2 regions of the Paenibacillus sp. sgz302115 genome follow, and region 1 is predicted to be linked to the other one. Evidence: riboswitches for the same ligand, from Rfam matches in the RefSeq annotation. Region 1 holds a riboswitch; the other holds the start of a gene.

Region 1 (4,484 bases):
TCTTCTATGGCATGAGGCTGATCGCCCTGGGGTGAATACTCGGACTCCAGTTCAAAAGTCTTCGTGCTGACGACAATATCACTCATTTGCCCGTCTCCCCTCTATCGTCTAAAATATATGAATACATATAATTGTGGCCCTGTTTATTCTCTCTCCATACCTTGCTCAAAAAAATGGAAGATAAGAATACTTGTTCCCGTTTATTATACAGTGTTGCCTAGATTGTTGCAAACCATAATATATAGAAACTTAAGGAGCCTGAACTCATGGATATCACTTCAATTATCGGCCTGCTGGCCGGACTCGCGGCACTGATCGGAGGCTTCTTTTGGGAAGGCGGCAGCATTACCGGACTGCTGCAGCTGAATGCCGCGCTGATTGTGTTCGGAGGCACGTTCGCCGCTGTGCTCATCAGCTTTCCAGCCTCCAAGCTGCGCCGGGTACCGGCTGCGCTGCGCGTGGCTTTTGGCAAAAAATCCGACAACCCAGAAGAAAAAGCCGAGGAGCTCATCTCCATGGCGGCCATTATGCGGCGCGGCGGCTTGCTGGCGCTGGAAAAAAGAGCGGAGGAGCATCCCGATCCCTATACCCGAGAGGGGCTGATGCTGATTGTCGATGGAACAGACCCTGTGCAGGTGCGGCAGATTTTGGAGCTGGAAATGGATGCCAAGGAGCTGAAGTACGAAGGCTATGCCAAAATTTTTGAAGCGGCAGGCGGCTATGCTCCTACTATGGGTATCATCGGCACAGTGATGGGACTGATCCGCGTGCTCAGCAGTCTTACCGATCCCTCCAACCTGGGAGCTTCCATTGCAGTTGCTTTTACAGCGACATTGTACGGTGTGGCCAGCGCCAATCTAATATTTTTACCCATTGCCTCCAAAATCAAATCCCGCTGCCAAAGCGAGCTGGCAACTATGGAAATGCTGCTGGTCGGCATTCTTGCCCTGCAGAACGGGGATCATCCGCAGCTTGTGCGCAGGAAGCTCAGCCCCTTTATTGATGATTCTGACGCAGGGCGCAGCACTGAAAGTGCAAGAGGCCCGCTATGAAGCAGAGAAACCGGAGGCGCCGGCATACGGGCGGGCCGGAAAGCCGCGACCGCTGGATGATCACCTATGCGGACCTCATTACACTATTGCTGATCTTTTTTGTGGTATTGTATGCCATGAGCAGTCTGGATGCCCAAAAATTCAGTATTGTTACCAGTTCGTTATCGGATACCTTCAAGAGCGGCAACCCTGTACTGGATGGCGGCGATGGCGTTCTGGATGGAGAACAAGGGACGAAGCCCGGAGGTTCGGGGAATGGCCAGAAAAATGCAACCAGCGGCAATACCAATAATGGGCCTGCTCAAGGGCAGGAAAATCCCGCTGCCAGCCCTTCAGCCAGCACACCCCCTTCAGCACCGGGAGATGACCGGGCGCCGTCAGAGCGTGAGCTGGCCTTCCGCGAGCAGGAAGCGAAGCTGGCCGACCTTATGGGCGTCATCACCCAATATGTCAAAGACAATAACCTGGGCGACCAGATTTTTGTTGCGGATAAGCCGCAGGGTATATTGATTACGCTCAGCAACCGTTTTCTGTTCGATGTCGGCAGAGCCGAGCTGAAGTCGCCCGCGCTTCCCGCGCTGCGGCAATTGTCCGGTCTCTTCCGCAACATTGGCGCCACCATCAGCATCGAAGGTCATACGGACAATACACCCGTATCGGCAGGCTCGCGGTATAATGATAACTGGGAGCTGTCCGGCGCCCGCGCCCTCTCCGTGCTGCGCTTCTTTCTCGACAGCGAGGGGCTGAATCCGGGCACTTTTCAATATGCCGGCTATGCGGACACACGCCCTACTGCCAGCAATGCTACCGCAGAGGGACGGCAAAAGAACCGCCGCGTTGAGATTACGGTGCTGCGGCAGCTTCAAGAGGGAGAATAGCTTAGCCGAGGGATTGTACAGCCTCCTGCAGCAGTGCCGATCTGCTATGGAAAGGCGTGAATCTTATGCCGGCAGGAGGCTCGATTGCCTGTCTTAGCTCGGGTATTGATCGATGCCCTGGATACAATCCCTATGGCGATATTCGCTATGATTGTCCTCACTTTTTTGCCGTTTTTATGGCATGTGGTCCCACGATTTTATTCCAAGATATTGGAATCCCCTTCCTGAATATAGTCAAAAAAATGCACAAAAAGACAGACCTCACACATTAGTAACATCCGATGTGATATGAGAGATCTGTCTTTTTTATAAGCCGAAAAACGGTACAGTCTACCGGATCTTTATTCTCCAACCAGCTCACGGTAAGCCGCCGCATTCAGCAGACCGGATGCCGCATCTGCGAACTCGCCGGTGATTTCCAGCTCAAAAATCCATCCGCCGCTGTACGGCTGGTCATTGATCAGCTCCGGGCTTCCTTCCAGCGCGTCGTTGATCTTGGTCACAGTCCCCGACACCGGGGAATATAGCTCGGACACCGTCTTGACAGATTCAATGCTGCCTACGCTGTCGCCTGCCGAAATTGCTGCGCCAACCTCAGGAAACTCCACAAATACGATATCGCCGAGCAGATGCTGGGCATGATCCGTAATCCCAACACGCACTACGCGCCCTTCACCCTGCTGCGCCCATTCATGCTCTTCGCTGTACAACAGGTTGTCTAGCACTTCACTCATTCCAAGCCGCCTCTTTTCCAAATTTGGAGTTGTAAATTTAGTTATAGACTAAGTTATCGCGCTGCTCAATGTCAATATAACTGACAGGAAAATAAATTTTGTCATCTTTTTGACGTTTTTTTGTTGACAGCAGAGTTGTATACCCGGTTTAATGGAGTCAGTAGAACACAATACGGTTTGCGAATGATGGCATAGGGAGAGACTGTCTCACAGGAGGACAGCGCCGAAGGAGTAAGCCCGGGAGGGTGAATCTCTCAGGCAAAAGGACCTTTGCCGGACGCATCTCTGGAGAGCTATCCGGACCTGTCTGGCAGTGTCACGGATCACCAACGGGGAAACCTGCGCACAAGTGCAGCAGGGTAACTCTCAGGTACAAAGGACAGAGCAGAAGGCTATTTATGCGGGTGCGCATATTTTGTCTTCCGTCTGTCCTTTTTTTTGCGTGTAATCAGACAAAGGAGTGAGCACATGGATGCTTTGAAAAGAACGCCTTTTTACGACCTCTACTCCGCCTACGCGGAATCCAGATGCATTGATTTCGGCGGCTGGGAGCTGCCGGTGCAGTTCACGGGAATCGTGAAGGAGCATGAGGCGGTCCGCCAGCAGGCCGGACTGTTCGATGTGTCGCATATGGGTGAATTCATGGTCAGCGGCAGCGGCTCGGAAGCTTTCCTGCAGCAGATGACCACGAACGATGTCAGCCGTCTTACGGATGGCGCTGCGCAGTACACGCTGATGCTCTACCCGAGCGGCGGGGTTGTCGATGATTTGCTGGTATATCGTCTTGGGGAGGAACGTTACATGCTCGTCGTGAATGCCTCCAATATCGACAAGGATTTCCAGTGGCTGCAGGAGCATCTCACCGCTGAATTCAGCGGTGTCACCCTAAGCAATGTCTCGGATGAGACGCTGCTGCTCGCGCTGCAGGGACCTCTCGCCGAAACGATCCTTGCTGAAGTGACCTCAGCTCCCCTGGCTGAGCTTAAGCCCTTCCACTTCATCGAGCGCGCCGAAGTGTGCGGAGTGGAGGTTCTGCTCTCCCGCACCGGCTATACCGGCGAGGATGGTTTTGAGCTGTACGCCCCGGTGGAAACGGCCGCTGTGCTGTGGAACGGCCTGCTGGCGGCAGGCGCTCCGCACGGCCTGACTCCCGCAGGGCTTGGCGCACGTGACACGCTTCGTTTCGAAGCGAAGCTGCCGCTGTACGGCCAGGAGCTGTCGGCGGACATTACGCCGCTGGAAGCCGGCGTCCAGTTCTTTGTGAAGCTGGACAAAGCCGATTTTATCGGCAAGGACGCGCTGCTGAAGCAGAAGGAAGCCGGGCTGCCCCGCCGCCTCGTCGGCCTGGAAATGCTCGACCGTGGTATCCCGCGCTCACATTATCCGGTCTACGCGGACGGAGCGAAGATCGGTGAAGTCACCACAGGCACACAGTCGCCAACGCTGAAACGTAATCTGGGCCTGGCCCTGCTGGATGCCGCCTACACAGAAATTGGAACGGAAGTGTACGTGGAGATTCGCGGCAAGCAGCTTAAAGCGGCCGTGGTCAAAGCGCCATTTTATAAAAAGAGCCAAGGAGTGAAGCCGCAATGAAGCACCGTTATCTGCCGATGACCGAACAGGACCGCAAGGAGATGATGGAGACTGTCGGGATTCAGTCCGTGGAGGAGCTGTTCGCCGATATCCCGAAGAGCGTCCGCTATGAAGGCACGCTGCCGATGTCAGAGGCGCTTGATGAATATGCACTGCTGCGCCATATGAAAGAGCTGTCCGATAAGAATGCCAGCTCCGACACCCACACCAGCTTCCTTGGCGCAGGG
Region 2 (4,484 bases), on a different contig from region 1:
AATCGAGGTTTCATAAATAATGGAGGAGATTTGCACGGATTGAGTGCCCGGCACCCAGTCTACCTTACTGCCCAAGGCTTCGCTGATGAAGCGCAGCGGGATCATTGCCGAATTTCCGGTAATTTGGCCGGGAACCTCCACACTCAGTGTCCGCCCGTTCAAATCGGCAGTCAGCGCCCCAATACGGTAGGTAAGCGTGGTATCCGCCTTGGTTGCGGTGACGATTTTGTCCGCGTTGTTCCAGATCAGCTTGGCCCCTTGCGCTTCGAACAATCCGCGCATCGGTACGAGCACTGTCCCGTTCAGATTCAGCGGCGGGACTCCGGGCTCAAGCCGCTGTCCGTCCAGATAGATGGAGATATTCCGGGCTTCGGCCTGCGGCCGGGCATCTGCATGGACAACGCCGGAGGAATAGAGTGAAAGGGCTAGCATAGACAAAAGTGCAGCATTTCGTTTGATCATATGTTCATCACCTTGTGTATAGATTTGCTACTACACAGTTGGACGAGGCAAAAGCAAAATGGTTTTGTGGTAATTGATGGTAAACAATATCCTTCCGTAAGTTCGAAACCTCAATTATTACTTATGCGTATCATTGGGTACGCAAAGAATAGAGAGGAGATACTTCCATTGTCCATGTTCAAACGTATGCTGGCGAGCGCCGGAATTGGTGCCGCCAAGGTTGATCTTATGCTTCATCAAGATACGGTGAGTGCCGGAGATACAATCACCGGTGTCGTTCAGATTCAAGGCGGCCGTGTGGATCAAAAGGTAGATGACGTTTACGCTTTTGTCAAAACGCGTTATGTGAAAGAGTATAATGATTCAAAATCAAATGTCGAAGCAACTGTGGCCAAAATTTTGCTCGCTGAGAAATTCACCGTAGAAGCCAATCAAGTCTATGAGTTCCCTGTCTCCTTCCAGCTTCCGCCCTTTACCCCGGTGACAATGGGCAGAACGCCGGTGTGGATTCACACCGGTCTGGATATCAAGGAAGCGCTTGATCCAACCGATCAGGACCATCTGCAGGTAATGCCGCATCCCCATTCAGCTATTATTCTTGATGCAGCCGATCTGCTCGGATTTAGACTTCGTGAGGTAAGCTGTGAATATGCACCGCATTACGGCAAAACATTCGGAATGCCTTTTATCCAGGAATTCGAATTTGTCCCTACCTCCATGTTCCGTGGCCAGCTGGACGAACTCGAAGTCATCTTCTATCCGGATGAGGATGGCGTCGGCCTGCTGCTGCAGGTTGACCGCAAGGCACGCGGGCTCGCCGGCCTGTTCGCAGAAGCTCTGGATGCGGATGAGAGCTTTGTAAAGCTGCGTTTTGACCGTAACGAGCTTGCTTCCGGAGCGCATTACATCGCTGACCGGCTGGCCGATACAATTAGCAGATACGCTTAAGTAGGGTATACTTGAAATAAAAAATGGCGGCTCAAGGAACTTAATCCCTGCGCCGCCATTTTTCTTCGCCTTACATGTCAGGCATCTACGGATTGCTTGCTCTGCACTGAACCTGTATGGTCTACTTCCCGCTTTCTTTTATTCGTGGAATATAGAACAAATAGGAGAATAAACCATACAGGCGTCAATAATAAGGCAGGACGTGTATCTTTTGCATATAGCATAATTATAAGGATGACAGCAAACAACGCCAGGACAACATAATTGATAAATGGGGTAAACGGTGCTTTAAACTTCGATTTTGCCTGTAATTCCGGCTTTGTTCTCTTATACCGTAAATGGCAAATTAGAACGATACCCCAAACCCATATAAAACAGATAGCACTGATTGTTGTTACGATGCCAAAGGCTTGCTCTGGAATAAGCTTGCTCAAAAGAGCTCCCACGGATAGGACAAGCGTGGATGTCAATAATGCGCTGCTTGGTACATGATTTTTATTCAGTTTTGCAAAACTGGCTGGAGCCTGGTTATTCTTGCCCAAATTATATAGAATCCGGCTTGTTGAAAACATCCCGCTGTTACAAGCAGATGCGGCAGATGTTAATACGACAAAGTTAATAATTCCTGCGGCAACCGGTATCCCGACTAAACTGAATGTTTTAACAAAAGGACTTTCTGACGGATTCAGCTCCGTCCACGGGTTAATGCATAATAGGGCGATAATTGCCCCAACGTAGAAGAACAGAATTCTTAAGGGAATTTTATTGATGGCCGAAGGAATATTTTTTTCCGGATTAGCTGTTTCCGCTGCCGATACCCCCACCAGTTCCACACCGACAAAGGCAAACACAACCATCTGGAAGGAGAGCAGGAAACCCGAAATTCCGTTTGGAAATATTCCCCCATGTCCCCAAATATTTTTAAGTGAAACCGTTCCTGCATCTGTTTTGAAGCCGATCACCAGCAAAATAACCCCAATGGCAATTAATGCGAGAATAGTCACCACCTTGATTAGCGCAAACCAAAATTCCAGTTCCCCGAAGTTTTTTACCGTTAACAGATTGAGTCCTAATAAAATGATTAAGCAGATGACTGCAGGTATCCATTGCGGGATATCGAACCAATATTGCACATACACCCCAACAGCGATGATATCAGCCATAGCCGTCATGATCCAGCAAAACCAATATGTCCATCCGGTTATGAACGCCGCCCGCGGTCCAAGATAATCTTCAGCAATGTCTGTAAAAGATTGATATCCTGCTTTAGACAACAAGAGCTCTCCCAGTGCCCTCATAACGAAAAAAACAGCGATACCCACAATTAAATAAGCAAAAATAATGGATGGCCCTGCCAGTTGAATAGCTTTACCCGATCCTAAAAACAGTCCGGTACCAATAGTGCCGCCAATTGCAATGAGCTGAACATGCCGATTCTCTAAGTCTCTCTTTAATTCTTGTTGTGCCAAGATTAGCTCCCCCTCAATATTTCTTTCATGTGAAAAAACGAACAAGCAATAATGCCAATAAAAAAAGAGATTGGATACGCTCCAATCTCCGGGTCATAAGAATAACAAATAATATATGCTATTCTGATTATTATCAGGATAACAAATAAATTATTCAGTACTCTTCTGTCCTTTTGCCTGAGATTGTGAACCCTTCGGCGCCGTGAATTTCCACGGTCTCTCCAGAAGCTGCTCCTGCTATAGTGTGATCCATAGCAATCATAGCTTGCGAATATTCAGTTTTTAATGGTGTGCCGCTTTTAATTTTTTTCAATACTAAACCTAGTTAAATGTTTTGTCAACGATAATAAATACAATGGAACGAATCCGGTGCCGATGTATTTCTTAATTCGCCATTTGTCCGGCCAGTCGCGGCTCCTTCATCTGCTCACGATCCGGGACAGAGCCGGATGCCGGTTGCAGCAATTGCATTACCGTCTGCGCGCAGCGTTCCGGCTTGTAGACAGGCTGCGGATTCAGCCTTTTCACTTTCCCGTAGCCGCTGATCCCCGTGCTTTCGCCCGCAACCCGGCGGAACCATATGTCCAAAGCATCCCCGGAGGCCAGCACTTCACCATATCCGTTTTTGACGAAATATTCGCAATTTTTTGCTTCCTGCCCGGGCAGGGATTCAAAAAACAGCATCGGCAGCCCCTTGGCCAGCCCTTCGGTACAGGTCATACCGCCCGGCTTGGTAATCAGCAGGTCGGATGCATCCATCCATTTGCTTATCTCACGGGTATACCCGAGCACGATGATATTGGGATGGTCAAAACGGGGATCATTCCGCAGCTTGGCAGCCAGTTTAGCGTTGCTTCCCACGCAGCATACGATCTGCACACGCTCCCTCCAGGCGGCGAGCCTGGAGATGAAATCCTCTTTGAACAACAGTCCCCAGCCGCCCCCCATCACAAACACGGTAGGCATATCCTTGATGGCCAGTTCTGTTCTTACGGCCTGTTTGTCCCGGACGCTCCAGAAATCGGGGTGCACCGGAATGCCCGTCACCTGAACGGCTTCCGGCTTAATGCCGCGCTGGATCAGCAAAGCGCGCACTTCCGGCGCGGATACGAGGTAGCGGTCCACACCGGGCGTAATCCATGAACTGTGCGCATCATAATCGGTAATAACCGTGTAGAGCGGAATGTCCATGCCGGACCTCTTCAGCCTGGAAATGATCGCGCTGGGAATGGGGTGCGTACAGATGATCAGGTCGGGCTGCAACTGTTCTATGACCTGGGCCGTATGGTGATAGAACATTGTGTGCAGCGCCATCCAGGAGAAGCGTCCGACCGGCTTTTCATATTTCATGCGGTACATCATGCCGACCAGGGTCGGACTTGTATTCACGGTCGCGCGATATGCGGACAAAATCAAAGGAGCCGCCGTAGGATTTAAAAAGGAACCCAGCTCCATCACCTTCGTTCGAATGTTCCGGTCCATCTTTTTTAATCCGGCAGCCAACGCGTAACCAGCCTGAGTATGACCGCTTCCGAATCCTTCCGAGAGAATCAGCACTCTTGTTTTGCGCATCGTTATCACCTGCTCCTTATTATCCGCCGCCAA

What was found. A riboswitch is a leader RNA that binds a small molecule or an ion and turns the genes downstream of it on or off. The one in region 1 is predicted to bind glycine.
Region 2: it holds a riboswitch for glycine, as region 1 does, so the genes downstream of both, AC0LWN_RS16440 (amino acid permease) here and gcvT (glycine cleavage system aminomethyltransferase GcvT) in region 1, are expected to answer to the same signal.

What each region holds. Positions count from the first base shown of each region.
Region 1 is NZ_JBVYOK010000012.1:5,778-10,261, forward strand. It holds gene uvrB (excinuclease ABC subunit UvrB) at 1-86, opposite strand, end outside; gene AC0LWN_RS20655 (flagellar motor protein) at 267-1,052, shown strand; gene AC0LWN_RS20660 (flagellar motor protein MotB) at 1,049-1,930, shown strand; gene gcvH (glycine cleavage system protein GcvH) at 2,272-2,664, opposite strand; glycine riboswitch at 2,848-2,944, shown strand; gene gcvT (glycine cleavage system aminomethyltransferase GcvT) at 3,133-4,257, shown strand; gene gcvPA (aminomethyl-transferring glycine dehydrogenase subunit GcvPA) at 4,254-4,484, shown strand, end outside.
Region 2 is NZ_JBVYOK010000007.1:278,550-283,033, forward strand. It holds gene AC0LWN_RS16430 (C40 family peptidase) at 1-462, opposite strand, end outside; gene AC0LWN_RS16435 (sporulation protein) at 637-1,410, shown strand; gene AC0LWN_RS16440 (amino acid permease) at 1,488-2,879, opposite strand; glycine riboswitch at 3,035-3,114, opposite strand; gene AC0LWN_RS16445 (MGDG synthase family glycosyltransferase) at 3,264-4,451, opposite strand.